One region of the Paraburkholderia sp. A1RI-2L genome, then DNA from elsewhere that is predicted to be linked to it. Evidence: riboswitches for the same ligand, from Rfam matches in the RefSeq annotation. Region 1 holds a riboswitch; the other holds the start of a gene.
The links. A riboswitch is a leader RNA that binds a small molecule or an ion and turns the genes downstream of it on or off. The one in region 1 is predicted to bind thiamine pyrophosphate.
Positions count from the first base shown of each region.

Region 2: linked by a shared signal. The riboswitch ahead of thiC (phosphomethylpyrimidine synthase ThiC) and the one ahead of PWP93_RS14400 (FAD-dependent oxidoreductase) in region 1 are both predicted to bind thiamine pyrophosphate.

Region 1 covers NZ_JARBTA010000001.1:3,138,529-3,146,673, reverse strand. The annotation lists gene mlaD (outer membrane lipid asymmetry maintenance protein MlaD) at 1-298, opposite strand, end outside; gene mlaE (lipid asymmetry maintenance ABC transporter permease subunit MlaE) at 353-1,129, opposite strand; gene PWP93_RS14420 (ABC transporter ATP-binding protein) at 1,126-1,947, opposite strand; gene thiE (thiamine phosphate synthase) at 2,125-3,234, opposite strand; gene PWP93_RS14410 (thiazole synthase) at 3,231-4,046, opposite strand; gene thiS (sulfur carrier protein ThiS) at 4,123-4,320, opposite strand; gene PWP93_RS14400 (FAD-dependent oxidoreductase) at 4,446-5,588, opposite strand; TPP riboswitch at 5,851-5,955, opposite strand; gene PWP93_RS14395 (ABC transporter ATP-binding protein/permease) at 6,220-7,977, shown strand; partial or broken gene PWP93_RS14390 (SDR family oxidoreductase) at 8,085-8,145, shown strand, end outside.
Region 2 covers NZ_JARBTA010000001.1:1,589,291-1,597,435, forward strand. The annotation lists gene PWP93_RS07390 (MFS transporter) at 10-1,212, shown strand; gene PWP93_RS07395 (entericidin A/B family lipoprotein) at 1,331-1,468, shown strand; gene PWP93_RS07400 (EamA family transporter) at 1,575-2,570, opposite strand; gene PWP93_RS07405 (GreA/GreB family elongation factor) at 3,268-3,675, shown strand; TPP riboswitch at 3,759-3,898, shown strand; gene thiC (phosphomethylpyrimidine synthase ThiC) at 3,995-5,926, shown strand; gene PWP93_RS07415 (glycine zipper 2TM domain-containing protein) at 6,099-6,320, shown strand; gene PWP93_RS07420 (hypothetical protein) at 6,755-7,129, shown strand; gene PWP93_RS07425 (L-lactate permease) at 7,377-8,145, shown strand, end outside.

The DNA of each region.
Region 1 (8,145 bases):
CCGACGAGTCCTTCGGAAACTGATACTGCTGATCGATGTTGATGGTGACGAGCGCCTGATAGGTGTTCGTATCGAAGCCGATGGACGCCACCCGGCCCACGGTCACGCCCGCGCTCTTCACAGGCGCGCGCGGCTTGAGTCCGCCGATATTGTCGAACTTGAGCTTGACCGGGTAGGTCGGCTGGAACGAAAGCGAGCTCATGTTGCCGGCCTTCAGCGCGAGAAACAGCAGCGCAATGAAGCCCAGCACCACGAACAGGCCGACCCAGAAGTCGAGAGCAGTCTTTTTCATCGTCATTCCAATCAGAATCCGTTGCGGCGGCGCCATGCACGAGGCGCCCGCGCTCCATCCTTAGCTGAACATCAGCGCGGTGAGCAGGAAGTCGAGGCCCAGCACCGCGAGCGACGCGTACACGACCGTCCTCGTGGTCGCGCGCGACACGCCTTCGGGCGTGGGCTTTGCCTCGTAGCCCTGATACAGCGCGGTGAACGTGACGGCGAAGCCGAACACGATGCTCTTGATCACGCCATTGCCCACGTCGGCCCAGACATCCACGCCGCCTTGCATCTGCGACCAGAACGCGCCCGCGTCCACGCCGATCAGCAGCACGCCCACCACGTAGCCGCCCAGAATGCCGACCGCGCTGAAGATGGCCGCCAGAATGGGCATGGCGACCACGCCCGCCCACATGCGCGGCGCGACCACGACGCGCACCGGGTCGACCGCCATCATTTCCATGGCCGTAAGTTGCTCGCCCGCCTTCATGAGGCCGATTTCGGCCGTGAGCGAGGTGCCCGCGCGGCCCGCGAACAGCAGCGCCGTGACGACGGGGCCGAGCTCGCGCACGAGCGAGAGCGCAACCAGCAGCCCGAGCGCCTGCTCGGAGCCGTAGCGGTTGAGCGTGTAGTAGCCCTGCAGGCCGAGCACGAAGCCCACGAACAGGCCCGACACCGCGATGATCAGCAGCGAATAATTGCCGACGAAGTGAATCTGCTTCGTGACAAGGCGCGGACGGCGCAGCAGCGGGAAGAATTCCAGCACGAGGCGCATGAAAAAGCGCGTGGCATGGCCCGCACGCGAGATCGAGTCGAGGACCGCGCGGCCGAGCGAACTGATGGCGCCGATCATGAGCGGCCTCCGCCGACGCCGAAGTCCGCGTCGAGCGGCACGTCCGTCGGGTAGTGAAAGCGGAACGGGCCGTCAGGTGCGCCGTCGATGAACTGACGCACGATCGGGTCGGTCGAGGCGCGTAGCTCGGCGGGCGTGCCCTCCGCCTGGACGTGGCCGTTCGCGAGGAAATAGACGTAATCGGCAATCGCGAATGATTCGGGCACGTCATGCGTGACGAGGATCGACGTGGCGCCGAGCGCGTCGTTCAAGGTACGGATCAGGTTCGCGGTGATGCCGAGTGAAATGGGGTCGAGACCGGCAAACGGCTCGTCGTACATCATGAGCTCAGGGTCGAGCGCGATTGCGCGCGCCAGCGCCACGCGCCGCGCCATGCCGCCCGAAATCTCCGAAGGCGCGAGGTCGCGCGCACCGCGCAGGCCCACCGCGTTGAGCTTCATGAGCACGAGGTCGCGGATCAGCTCTTCGGGGAGATCGGTGTGTTCGCGCAGCGCAAACGCAACGTTTTCGAACACCGACATGTCGGTGAAGAGCGCGCCGAACTGGAACAACATGCCCATTTTCCGGCGCAGCGCGTAAAGGCTGTCACGTGATTGGGCGCCGATGTCCTGACCCTGAAACAGCACCTGCCCGCGCTGGGCGCGCACGAGCCCGCCGATCAGCCGCAGCACCGTGGTCTTGCCGCCGCCCGAGCCGCCCATGACCGCAACCACCTGACCGCGCCGAAAGCGCATGTTCAGGCCGGACAGGACGAGCCGGTCGCCGTAGCCGAAGTCGACGTCGCGCAGCTCCAGAAGGGTCTCAGAGTTCGAGGGCACGTAGCAGGCAGTCCATTTATACGAAGGCGGGATTATAGGGCCATCGTACGAATGCTGCCGTGGCACGCCCAAGCCCCTTGATGCAAGTCGGGCATCCCCGAGGACGCCACGGCTAGCGCTTGCGCGCCGGCCGGCCCGGAACGAATCCGGCGTGCGGCCAGTGGCGAAGCGGGCTAATTATTGCGTAAACGCGTTGCGCAACGCAGCAACCGCGGCAGCCGGGTCGGCGGCCTCGGTGACGGCGCGCACGACCGCCGCGCTGGGCGCGCCGGTTGCGAGTACCGCGGGCAGCGCGGCAAAGTCGATGCCGCCGATGGCGACCATCGGCACCACGCCGTCGAGCAGCTGCACGTAGCGCGCCAGACGCGCGAGCCCTTGCGGCGCGGTCGGCATGGTCTTGGTCGTGGTGGCGAACACGGCGCCGCACGCGATGTAGCTCGGCCGGAAATGCAGCGCGGTGAGCATCTCGAAATAGCCGTGCGTCGACAGACCGAGGCGGATGCCCGATGCGGCAAGCGCGTTCAGATCCGCCTCGCGCAGATCTTCCTGGCCCAGATGCACGCCGTAGGCGCCCGCGGCCATCGCCGCCTGCCAGTGGTCGTTGATGAAGAGCTGCGCGTCATGCTTGCGGCCCGCCGCGACGCAGCGCTCGATCTCGTGCGTGAGTTCCGGCGACTTCGGCTGCTTGCTGCGCAGCTGCACGGTCTTCACGCCGTAATCGAGCACGCGCTCGACCCAGTCGGCGGTCGGCAGCACGGGATAGAGGCCGAGCTTCGCGGGGCACGGCGCGAACGGCTGCGCGGGCGCATCGGGCAGGCCGAGCACGCGCGGAAAACGGGCGATGTCGATCGGCCATGCGTCGTCCTGCTGCTCGTCGCCGTCGCGCCAGGCGAGCGCCAGCACGAGCGCATCGTGCGGATCGAAGCCGCAGTCGAGAAACGCCGCCAGCGCCGGGATCCAGTCCTCCGCGAGGGTGCCTTCGAGCGCGTAGCGCTCGCCGCCCAGATGCAGCGTGGCGCGGCCCGCCGAGGGCGTGCCGGCCGCCTCGATCACGCCCGCGCCATCGGTCATCCAGCGCGCGATGTTCGCGAGATGCGGCGCGGCGTCGGTCACGACGATCAGGTCGCCGCCATTGGGCGTGTCGGGCGGCGTCAGGCACAGGCGCCACGGCGCGTGCGTGGGCTGCCAGTCGCCGAGGCGGGCGCGAATGCGCTCCGCCGTTTCGGTGAGTTCGTCCGCGGGCGGCCAGAACAGCTCGCGATCCTTGATTCGCAGCGTTTGGGTCATTGCTGGCCTCCATCCTGATGCCAGAACGGCATGCCGACCACGGGCGTGCTCGCCACGGCCGCCTCGCGCTCGGCCATCGGTCCGGCGAGGAACGCGGTGCGGCCCGCCTCGACGCCCAGCGCGAATGCGCGCGCCATCGCCTCGGGGTGCGTGGCCTGCGCCACGGCCGTGTTCAACAGCACGCCGTCGAAGCCCCACTCCATCACTTGCGCCGCATGCGACGGCAGGCCGAGACCCGCATCGACGATCAGCGGCACGTCGGGCAGCCGCTCGCGCAGCACGCGCAGGCCGTACGGATTGATCACGCCCTTGCCCGTGCCGATGGGCGCACCCCACGGCATCAACGCCTCGCAGCCCGCATCGAGGAGGCGCCTGCCGATCACGAGGTCTTCGGTGCAGTACGGCAGCACCTTGAAGCCGTCCTTCACGAGGCGCGCGGCGGCTTCGATCAGGCCCACCGGGTCCGGCTGGAGCGTGTAGTCGTCGCCGATCAGCTCGAGCTTGATCCAGTCGGTCTCGAAGACTTCGCGCGCCATGTGCGCAGTAGTGATCGCCTCGTTGACCGTGAGGCAGCCCGCCGTGTTCGGCAGGAACGGCACGCCGTGGCGCTTGAGCAGATCGAAGAAACCGGCTTCCGCCGTGCCGTCATTCATCTGGCGCCGCAGCGCGACGGTGATCATGCCGGGGCGCGCGGCCTCCATCGAATCGGAGAGCGCTTGCAGCGACGGATAGCGCGAGGTGCCGAGCAGCACGCGGCTCGCGAAGGTTTCGCCGTACAGCGTAAGTGCATCGGCGGTCTGATGATGGGTCATGGCTTGAATCCTGGGCAGGTAGCGGCGGACGGGCGGCGCGCGCAAAGCGAGCAAAGCGGCGGGATCGCGTGTGCGATCAGCCGCCAGCCACCGGGCTGACGACGTCGAGGCGGTCGCCCGCCGAAAGCGTGCGCGCACCGTGCTGGGTGCGCGTGACGAAATCGCCGTTCACGGCGACGGCAAACGGCGGACGCGCGCCGAATGCGGCGAGCGCATCGGCGACGGTCGCGCCTTCGGGCAGCGTGAGCGGCTTCTGGTTGATCTGAATATCCATGGCAATTCGTCTGACTACGTTGTTTCCGGCAAGGCGCGAACCGTGCGCCTCGTCTCCTGTTTGTGGTGTCGCGCTCGCGGCTTTCGCTTGCGATCGGCTTCCGAGCGCGCTCGAGCCGCCACGGTTCAAGCGGGCTCGTGGGCACCCTGCGGCGCGTGCAGCATCGACGCCCAGCGCGACTCGCGACGCAGCGACTCGAAGGCGTCGGCATCGGCGAGCTGGCCCGCCAGCAGCGCCTCGGCCACGCGCACCGCTTCGTCGGCCACGGCGGGCGCGATCATGAAGCCGTGGCGATAGAGACCGTTCACGCGCAGCGTGCTGCCGCCCCCTCGGTCGTCACCCCGGCCACCGTCCCAGATGAGCGCAGGACGATGATCGGGCAACGTCGGACGGCACTGCGAATTCAATTCGAGAATGCGCGCTTCGCCAAATGCCGGATGCACGGCGAACGCCGCGCTCAGCAATTCGAGCGCCGAGCGCACGCTCACGGGCGAGCGGTCCTCGCCCTCGATCTCGGTCGCGCCGATCACATAGACATCGTCCTGCTTCGGTGCGATATAGAGCGGATAGCGCGGATGCAGCAGCCGCACGGGCCGCCGGAGGCCGATGCCCGGCGCATGCACGCGCGCCACTTCACCGCGAATGCCGCGCAGCGCCGGCAGCGCGGGCTTGGCGCCGAGGCCCCGGCAATCGATCGTCACGCGCGCGCGCGGCAGGTTCGCGTCATCCACGCTCGTATGCCAGTGCGTTTGCACGCCGCGCTGCGCGAGACCCGCTGCCAGCGCCGCCAGCGCCTGGCGGTTGTCGAGCTGGCCTTCGCCGCCCAGCAGCCAGCCGCGCGCGAAGCGCCCGGCGAGCGCCGGTTCCGCGGCGTCGATCTGCGCGCCCGCCAGCGTCGTGAAATTGGCGTCGGCCAGCGCACGCGGCGCGTTCGCGCGCACGCGGCGCTCGAACAGCGGCGCCTCGGTGCGATCGGCGTGGTGCCAGACCACGAGCGTGCCGTTGCGCTGGAAAAACACCGGCTCGGGCAACTCGGCGAGAATGCGCGGCCAGGTCTCGAGCGAGGCCACGCCCAACTCGATGATCAACAGTTCGGCGACGGCGGCCTCGGCCAGCGGCGCGAGCATCGCCGCCGCGATCCAGGCGGCCGACTCGCCGCCCTCGGGCCCGCCGCGCTCATAGAGCGCCACGCGATGCCCCGCGCCCGCAAGACGCCATGCCACGAGACGTCCGCATAGCCCGCCGCCGAGCACGGCGAAATCGGGCATGGCGAACGCAGACGCGCAAGCACCGGCAAAAACCGGGGAATGATCAGAATAAGGTGTAGAAGAGGCGGTCATCGTATCCTTTCCGTACGGCAAACAAGCATGCGTACCCAAGGACGAAACCGGCTGGCAAGGCCGGCCGTGCAAACGACGTGAAGCGCAAAACCCGACATGCGCGGCACGTGCTGCCCGGCGGGAATCTGGACGCCTGAATGAACCCGGCCGAATCGAACCGACCGGTCGAACTCATCAATCATGGCGCCAGCAAGACTTTCCGGAAACTTCCCGCGCCGGTATTACCCGGATCGGGTGCGAAGGGTCTCTCTCAGCCTCACTGCGGTATACCAGTGAAGCACCCCTGTTTCGTCAGCGGTCATTAGACCACAAAAGCCGCGCACGCCGCAAACCACCACGGGACGGCCGGCCGTTTCCGCTCTGGCACAATGCCCAAACCGCGGTGAATCGCCCAGCTCGCACGGGCGGTGAGACAATGTCGCACCCCAGTCGCCCGGACGCCGCGCGCAGGCGATTAAGTCTTGCTTAAGCGCTTCGGGACACAATCGCTGCGCCCCGGCGCTGCGTGCGGCGGGTATCGTCTATTCCGGCCGCGGGCCGGCACAACATCAGGACGCACATGACCAACCTCACTCCCCGCGCCACGCCGGATCAGAACGAGCACCACAAGATCACGGCCTGGAGTCTGATCAAGCCCTACTGGGTGTCCGAGGAACGCTGGGTCGCCTGGGGCCTGCTGGTGGCGATCATCGCGATGAATCTCACCGTCGTGTGGATCAACGTGCAGCTCAACGACTGGAACCGCGACTTCTACAACGCGCTGCAAAACAAGGATGCCAAACAGTTTCCGCATCTGCTGATGATCTTCACCGCGCTGGCGTTCGGGTTCATCATCCTCGCGGTGTACGGGCGGTATCTGCGCCAGATGCTCGGGTTTCGCTGGCGCCAGTGGCTCACCACGCGCTTCCTGAACGAATGGCTCGGCCAGGGCGCGTTCTACCGCATCGAGCGCGACCGCCTCGCCGACAACCCCGACCAGCGGATCAGCGACGACCTCCAGTCGTTCGCCACCACCACGCTCTCGCTCACGCTCGATCTGCTCTCCACGGTCGTCACGCTGGTCTCCTTCATCATGATCCTTTGGTCGCTCGCGGGCGCGCTCGCGTTCGCGGTGGGCGGCACGCCCATTACGATTCCGGGTTATATGGTGTGGGCCGCCGCGCTCTACGCAGTGTTCGGTTCGCTCGTGATCCAGAAGGTCGGCCATCCGCTCGTGTCGATCAATTACCAGCAGCAGAAAGTGGAGGCGGACTTCCGCTTCGGCCTGATTCGCCTGCGCGAAAACGCCGAGCAGATCGCGCTCTACGACGGCATGGACACCGAGCGCAGCAACGCGCAGGGCCTGTTCCACCACATCCGCGACAACTGGTGGCGCGTGATGAAGTACACGAAGCGCCTCACCTTCGTGCTGAGCTTTTATGGCCAGATCGCCATCATCTTTCCGATCGTCGTGGCCTCGCCGCGCTACTTCGCGGGCGCCTTCACCTTCGGCGTGCTGATGCAGATTTCGAGTGCATTCGGCACCGTGAGCGACTCGTTCTCGTGGTTCATCAACAGTTACTCCACCCTCGTCGAATGGCGCGCCACCGTGAACCGTCTGCGCGAATTCGTGCGCGTGGTGCACTCGCCGCGCCTGAAGGAAAGTGTCTCACCCGCCACCGAGCACGGCGGCATCAATCTGCATTACGTCGACAACAACGCCCTCTCGACCACGCATCTCAAGCTCGCGCTGCCCAACGGCACGCCGCTCTCCGAGGTGCGCGACATCGCCATCAAGCCCGGCTCGCGCTGGCTCGTGCGCGGCCCCTCGGGCGCGGGCAAGAGCACGCTGATCCGCGCACTCGCGGGCCTCTGGCCGTTCGGCGAGGGCTCGATCGACGCGCCCGTCGACGCGCGCATGATGTTCATCCCGCAGCAGAGCTATCTGCCGATCGGTACGCTCAAGGCTGCACTCACCTACCCCTCGCCCGCCGACGACTACAGCGACGAAGACTGTCGCGAAGCGCTGCGCGCATGCCGTCTCGAAGACTACGTGGATCGCCTGCACGAGTCCGCGCACTGGACCCGCGTGCTCTCGCCGGGCGAGCAGCAGCGGCTTGCGGGCGCGCGCGTGCTGCTGCACAAGCCCGACTATCTGTTCCTCGACGAAGCAACGAGCGCGCTCGACCCCGACAACGAAAGCCGTCTCTACAAGCTCTTCATGGAACGACTGCCGAAATCGGCGATCGTGAGCGTGGCGCACCGCGAGTCGCTCGCGGCATACCATCCCGAGACGCTCGAGATCGAGCGCACGCCAGAGGAGCGGGTCGCGGCGTGAGCGGCGATACCAACACGCGCGTCGTCCTGATCACGGGCGCAGGCTCCGGCATTGGCGCAGCACTCGCGCGGCGCCTGGCCGCGCCCGGCGTCGCGCTAATGCTGCACGCGCGCGCCGCCGCCGAACTCGCGCCACACGGCGTGACCGTGAACTGCGTGGCGCCCGGCT
Region 2 (8,145 bases), 1.5 Mb from region 1:
ACCGTGCACATGTCCACACCCGATTCCGCATCCGCTGGCGAACGCCAGTCGCTGCGCGGCTTGCTGCTTTTGCTCGCGACCATCGCGGGCGTCGCGGTCGCGAACATCTATTACAACCAGCCGCTGCTCGACGACTTCCGCCATACGTTCCCCGCCGGAGCCGCGTGGATCGGCGCGGTGCCCGCCGCCACGCAGCTCGGCTACGCCCTGGGAATGCTCCTGCTCGCGCCGCTCGGCGACCGCATCGACCGACGCCGCATCATCCTCGTGCAGACGGGGCTGCTCTGTCTCGCCTTGCTCGCCGCCGCCGCCGCGCCCTCGCTGCCGGTGCTGATCGGCGCGAGCCTCGCCATCGGCGTGCTCGCCACCATCGCGCAGCAGGCCGTGCCGTTCTCGGCTGAACTCGCGCCGCCCGAGCAGCGCGGCCACGCCGTGGGCACCGTCATGAGCGGTCTCCTGCTTGGCATCCTGCTCGCGCGCACCGCAGCCGGGTTCGTCGGCCAGTACCTCGGCTGGCGCATGGTGTTCGCCGCCTCGATCGTGGCGCTGCTCGTGCTCGCCGTGGTGGTCGTGAAAAAACTGCCGAAGAGCCAGCCGACTTCGACGCTCGGCTACGGCAAGCTGCTTGCCACGCTCTGGCACCTCACGGTCGAATTGCGCGGCCTGCGCGAAGCCTCGGCCATCGGCGCTTGCCTTTTTGCCGCGTTCAGCTTGTTCTGGCCCGTGCTCACGCTGCTGCTCGCGGGCGAGCCGTTCCACCTCGGCTCCGAGGTCGCCGGGCTCTTCGGCATCGTCGGCGCGGCGGGTGCGCTCGCCGCGCCATGGGCGGGCCGCTCCGCCGACAAACGCGGCCCGCGCGCCGTCATCACGCTCTCGATCGCGCTCATCGCCCTCGCGTTCGTGATCTTTGCGTTCTCGGGCACGAGCCTGATCGGTCTCGTGATCGGCGTGATCGTGCTCGATGTGGGCGTGCAGGCCGCGCAGATCTCGAATCAATCGCGCATTTACGCGCTGCGCCCCGAAGCGCGCAGCCGCGTGAACACCGTATTCATGGTCTGCTACTTCATCGGCGGGGCAACGGGTTCGGCGGTGGGCGCGGCCACCTGGCATGCGTTCGGCTGGATGGGTGTGTGCGCAGCCGGTCTGGGTTTCAGCGCGCTCGCGGCGTGGATTCACTACACCACGCGTGCGCAGTCCGACGCAAACACATAACCGTACATGACGCGTTCACCGCGCGGAGCGCGTATGCGCACCGCATCGCGAATTCGCGACAGCGGCCAGGCACGGGATGTGCTGAAAAGGGCTCACTCACTCAGCGGAGGCCCTTCTCATGAAACGCCTGATTGCCTTCTTTCTCATCACCGCGTCGGTTGCCGCGCTGGCCGCCTGCAATACCGTCGCGGGCGCGGGCGAAGATCTGTCCTCGGGTGGCCACGCCATCACGAACAGCGCCGAGAAAGCGAAGTAACCGGCGGCATTCGCGGCGCCGGCACACCTGCCGGCGCCGGAACCGCGCTGCTGCCAACGCGTTAGCGCGGGCGCAAAAACTTCGTGCTGCGAATAATGCGGCAAGTTCAGGACCCACGTCGCCTGTCGTCGAACAGGAACGAGAGTCCAACGCTGCCGAGAATCAGCACGGTGGCAATGATCGTGCCGAGGGTAATCGGCTCGCCGAGCGTAAGCGCCCCGATGATCACCGCGACAACCGGGTTTACATACATGCAGCTGCTCGCCACGATCGGGCTCGTGTGCCGGATCAAATAACCATAGGCAACATACGCAGCCATCGTGCCGATTACCATCAGGTAGACGAACGCGACGACCGGCAGGACATGCAGCGCGCCCATACGCTCGCCGGTGATCCATGCCACCAGCGTCGAGATCGCACCGCCAAGACCGATCTGCAGCGCCGTCGCGATAAAGAGATCGGAGGGCAATTCGAGCCGTCCCGCGAGATGCGCACCGACCGCCCAGAAGAGCGCGCCGCCGAGAATCGCAAGGCTACCGCCCGCCGTGCTGCTCGCCCCGCCGTCGTGGCTGAGAATCGCGATGCCAACAAGACCCAGCGCCACTGCCGCCCATTCGCCCTTCACGACGCGCCGCCCGGCTGCCGCGGCAATGAGCGTGGCGAACAGCGGCACGGTCGCGACCATCACGGCCGCGGTGCCCGTGCCGACCGTGCGCATGCCATAGGCCAGCATGCCGCTCGACAGGCCCACCAGCATCGTGCCGACCACGCCTGCATTGCGCACCTGCGCAAGCGTCGGCATGGGAGGACGCCGGCGCACGGCGAACACAAAGAGCCCGATGCCCGCGAACAGATTGCGCAGGCCCGAAAGCAGCAGCGGCGGAAAAGAGCCGAGCGCCACGTGCACGCCGAGATAGGTCGAGCCCCAAACGAAGTAGACAACCGCGAGCGATAGGGCCACACGACCGCCGCGCGACTGCGGCAAGCGCACGCTGCGCGCGAGACGCCAGCATTGCGCTCCGGTCTGTATCAACGCCTGTAGCAACCCTTGGGTAAGTGAGCCGCCGCTCCAGCGAGAAGGCAAACGGGGAAGCATGGTCATTGCACCGCGGAGAGACTGGGGGCTGACCGCGGACACCCCGCCGGTCGTGGGACGGGACGAATGAAGCGCAACGGCATGATCGAAGCAGCGAAAAGAAAGTGCGAGATGTGCCTCGATGCGCCGCAATGGAGCCACTAAGGACACGAAGAGCCCGAATCGGGCGTCACGCATTATGCAACAAGGCACCTGGTTGCGGACGAAGCGAGCACGCCTTTATGCGCAAGGCGTACAACTTGCGCGCAAACCCGACTGAAACGCCGTGGTCGAACGCCCGCCGCGACGGCCATAGCGTCGCTCTGCGGCAAGACGTCGCCATCCCCTCGCCGACACCGCACGCTTCGCCCGGGACGCGTTGCCGACGCAGGTCGTCCATGAATAACAAGACCGTGTTAACATGCCCTCTGCTTTCAAAAAACTTTCAGTTAACTCTGTCGTCCCCTATGCCTCCGTCGTTCACGCATCTTGCCGTGCATCTCGCCGCACCGTTGCCGCCGCGCACCCAGCGCGGCGCGTCTGCGCGCGCGGGAACGCTTCTGGATGCGCGGTCCGCCGCCCGACGACACGTCCCCGGCTCCCAGGCCCCGCTCGCCGCCGCCCGGCGTCCATACTGAACCACCCTCCGCTTTCCGGAGCCGTTCGGTCGGGCTCCGGGCCGATCCCTCACTTTTTTCAATCCCGGATCGTAAGGAGAACCACCATGTCGAAGAAAATCCGCTATCTGACCGAGCTCGATCTCGCTCGCCTCGAAAAATGCGCCGCCGAGCCCGGTGCGGCCGCCGCACGCCAACCCATGCTCGACGACCTGCTCGAGCGCGCGGAGATCGTCGACTCGCGCAAGGTCGCCGCCAATGTCGTCACCATGAACTCGCAGGTCACGCTCGTGAACGAACGCACGGGCGAGGAAGTCACGTTTACCGTGGTCTACCCGGTGAGCGCCAACCTCGACGCCGGACGCCTGAACGTTTTTTCGCCCGCGGGCCTCGCGCTGCTGGGCGCGAAGCGCGGCGAGTCCGTGCGCTTCACGCCGCCGAGCGGTGCCGTCGAGACGTTCAAGATCGACCGCATCCTGTTTCAGCCCGAAGCCGCAGACGATTTCACGCTGTAAGCAACGCGCGCCCGCGCTTGGCCTGGCACATTTCACATGCCGAAGCACTTGCCAGATCGTCGCAGCACGGTGTATCGTTTGGCCTGCTTACGCGGGGGTCCTGCGTCATGCGCCGCTTCGAATCGTTCACACGAATGTTCAAGCCGCGTATTGCGTGGGTGAGAAATACCCTTTGAACCTGATCTGGATAATGCCAGCGCAGGGAAGCGTCCGGACTTCGCAACGCAAACGCCTCACCTCATCACAGCGAAGTCCGTCCACGTTCCGTCTCATCTCCTGCTAAGCCGCTGTTCCCACATAGCTTTGCATGGAGAGAGGCATGAACGCCAACCCGAAATTCGTTTCCGCTAACGCGCACGTCGACGAAGCTGCAATCGCGCCGCTGCCCAATTCCCGCAAGATTTACGTAACCGGCTCGCAGCCCGACATTCGCGTGCCGATGCGCGAAATCACGCAATCGGACACGCCCACGGGCTTTGGCGGCGAAAAGAATCCGCCGATCTACGTCTATGACACTTCGGGCCCGTACACCGACCCCGAAGCGAAGATCGACATCCGCGCGGGCCTGCCCGCACTGCGTCAAGGCTGGATCGAAAAGCGCGGAGACACCGAAGCGTTGCCCGGCCTCTCCTCCGAATACGGCCGCGAGCGCGCCGCCGATTCGGCCACGGCCGAACTGCGCTTCCCGGGCCTGCACCGCACGCCGCGCCGCGCGAAGGCCGGCAAGAACGTCACGCAGATGCACTATGCGCGCCAGGGCATCATCACACCCGAGATGGAATTCATCGCCATCCGCGAAAACCAGCGCCGCGCCGAGTATCTGGAAAGCCTCAAGACGAGCGGCCCGAACGGCGCGAAGCTGGCCGCGATGATGGGCCGCCAGCACCCGGGCCAGGCATTCGGCGCGGCAGCCTTCGGCGCCAACGCCCTGCAGGAAATCACGCCCGAATTCGTGCGCGAGGAAATCGCGCGCGGCCGCGCAATCATCCCTGCGAACATCAATCACCCGGAAAGCGAGCCGATGATCATCGGCCGTAACTTCCTCGTGAAGATCAACGCGAACATCGGCAATTCGGCGGTCACGTCGTCGATCGGCGAGGAAGTGGACAAGATGACGTGGGCGATCCGCTGGGGCGGCGACACGGTCATGGATCTCTCGACCGGCAAGCACATTCACGAAACACGCGAGTGGATCATCCGCAACTCGCCGGTGCCGATCGGCACCGTGCCGATCTATCAGGCGCTCGAGAAGGTCAACGGCAAGGCCGAGGACCTCACGTGGGAAATGTTCCGCGACACGCTGATCGAGCAGGCCGAACAGGGCGTCGACTACTTCACGATTCACGCGGGCGTGCGCCTGCAGTACGTGCCGCTCACCGCCAACCGCATGACGGGCATTGTTTCGCGCGGCGGTTCGATCATGGCCAAGTGGTGCCTCGCGCATCACAAGGAATCCTTCATTTATGAGCATTTCGAAGAGATCTGCGAAATCATGAAGGCCTATGACGTGAGCTTCTCGCTCGGCGATGGCCTGCGTCCCGGCTCGATCTACGACGCCAACGACGAAGCGCAGCTCGGCGAGCTCAAGACACTCGGCGAGCTCACGCAGATCGCGTGGAAGCACGACGTGCAGGTGATGATCGAAGGTCCCGGCCACGTGCCGATGCAGCTCATCAAGGAGAACATGGATCTGCAGCTCGACTGGTGCAAGGAAGCGCCGTTCTACACGCTCGGGCCGCTCACCACCGACATCGCGCCGGGCTACGACCACATCACCTCGGGCATTGGCGCCGCGATGATCGGCTGGTTCGGCACGGCGATGCTCTGCTACGTCACGCCGAAGGAACACCTCGGCTTGCCGAACAAGGACGACGTGAAGGAAGGCATCATCACGTACAAGCTTGCGGCGCACGCGGCCGATCTCGCGAAGGGTCATCCGGGTGCGCAAGTGCGCGACAACGCGCTGTCGAAGGCGCGTTTCGAGTTCCGCTGGGAAGACCAGTTCAACATCGGCCTCGATCCGGACAAGGCACGCGAGTTCCACGACGAAACGCTGCCGAAGGATTCCGCGAAGGTCGCGCACTTCTGCTCGATGTGCGGCCCGCACTTCTGCTCGATGAAGATCACCCAGGACGTGCGCGACTTCGCGGCAAAACAGGGCATGACCGACGACGAGGCCCTGAAAAAGGGCATGGAAGTGAAGGCCGTCGAGTTCATCAAGCAAGGCGCGGAGATTTATCAGCGCCAGTAAGGCACGCAAGACGGTGTGCTGCGCGCCGCGAAACAATTTCTAACGATTCCGACAACTCGTTGACAAGCGCATACACCCGGATACGGGAGGCGCTTCTACGATAAATGCATTGGAAGCGCATCAGGCACTAAACCGCCTGGTGCGCCTCGCCCGATACAACCGGAGTCGAAAAATGAAAACACTTGCACGCGCACGCACTCTCCTCACTGTGACAACGCTCGTTGCCGTAGTCGGCAGCCTCTCGGCTTGCGACAACATGTCGAGGCGCGACCGCGACACCGCAATCGGCGCGGGTGTCGGCGGCGTCGCGGGCGCGGCCATTGGCGGCAGTGCGCTCTCCACGATCGGCGGTGCTGCGGTAGGCGGCATCATCGGCAATCAGGTGGGCAAGTAAGGGCCACGTCTGCCCTGCCTGACACAGCGAAAAACTCACGACATAACAACAGGCAATTAGCCGGCAATCCGGGTTGCACATGCCGGCTTCAGAGAGGATACGCGGCGCATGTCTCGCAAGAGCATGCGCCGCGTTTGCATTTGGCCGCGACTATGCATGCGTGTGTTTGGGCATGCAGTCATGCAAGCACGCGAAAGATGCGGTGATTCAAGTGCAACACAGGGTGGCGGCGAGGAGCGTAAGCTCGATCGATCAGGTTCCGGGTGCCCAACGCACTTACTGCCGGCCGAGTAAGGAGTCCGCCATGAATCGCCCCTTAGCCGCCCTTGCCTCGCCTTGCAGCGCCTCGATGCGCCAATCCTCGTTGGAGCGCCTCGATGCGCCAATCCTCGTTGGAGCGCCCGTGGGCGCGCGGCGCGCTCAGGCGGAGCTCGATGCTCGCTGCAACGGCCGTCCTGCTCGCGCTTTCCGGCTGCTACTACTATTACCCATACGGCTATTCGCCGTACTACTACGGCACCGTGCCCGCCTCGAGCACGCAGCATGAAAACGCGGTCTTGCAGACCAATCCGCAAGCGAATCTGCCTGCCAACCCCGCACCCGCGGCCGTCCCCGAACAATACCCCGGGCCGCTTTATCCCTCCCCGCCCGTTGCTATCGCGGTGCCGGCCTGGCCGCTCTATTCCTCTTATCCGGCTTTTCCGGCTTACCCCCCGTATTACCCCTATCCCGCGTGGGGATGGGGGGCGCCCGCCATCTCCTTTGGCTTTGGCTACTGGAGCGGTGGGGGCGGCCACTGGCATCACTAAGCGCCAGCCAGCGCCACCCAGCGTTACGCGCGCCGCACGACCGTACTTTCCCTCCCTTGACGCTCCCGAACCATTTTCTATGCTGCTATTGGGTATCGGGTACTGAAGCACGGCCTTACTGAATTCCGCTCCCCATGGCGGCGCGCGGGTCTACCGCGCGCCGCGCGCACTGCCGACGCCACGCCCGGCACACCTTTGCGCCCGCACGCATCGATGCGCCGATACCAATCAGCATAAAGGAGACGTCATGTTCCATCAGCTGTTGACTCCCATCGGCAACTCGCTCTTCCTGTCGTTCATCGTGGCGGTGCTGCCGATCGCCGTGGTGCTCGTCCTGTTGGGCTGGGCGCGCCGGCCCGCGTGGCAGGCTTCGCTCGCGGGCCTCGTCGTGGGCCTCGTCGTCGCGATCGCGGGCTGGCAGTTCCCGGTCAATCTCGCCATCAGTTCGGTGCTCAACGGCGTGGTTTTCGCGCTGTGGCCGGTCATGTGGATCGTCGTCACGGCCATCCTGCTTTACAACATTGCGGTGCGCTCGGGGCGCTTCTCGGCGTTTCGCATGTGGCTGCTCGACAATCTGCCCAACGACCGGCGCATCGTGCTCGTGGTGGTGGGCTTCTCGTTCGGCGCGTTGTTCGAAGGCATCTCGGGTTTCGGCACCCCCGTCGCGATCACCAGTTCGCTATTGATCATGCTCGGCTTCCCGGCGCTCGAGGCACTCACCTTCACGCTGATCTTCAACACGGCGCCGGTGGCGTTCGGTGCGCTTGGCGTGCCGATCACGGTGCTCGGCGCGGTCACCCACCTGCCCGCCGACGCGCTCGGGCAAATGGTCGGCCGCCAGTTGCCGTTCTTCGCGGTGGCGCTGCCGTTCTATGTAATCGCCATCTACGCGGGCGTGGGCGGCATGCTGCGCATCTGGCCGGTGCTGCTGGTCTCGGGCGGCAGCTTCGCGCTCACGCAGTTCGTCACGGCGAACTACATCAACTACAGCCTGACCGATGTGCTCTCCTCGCTCG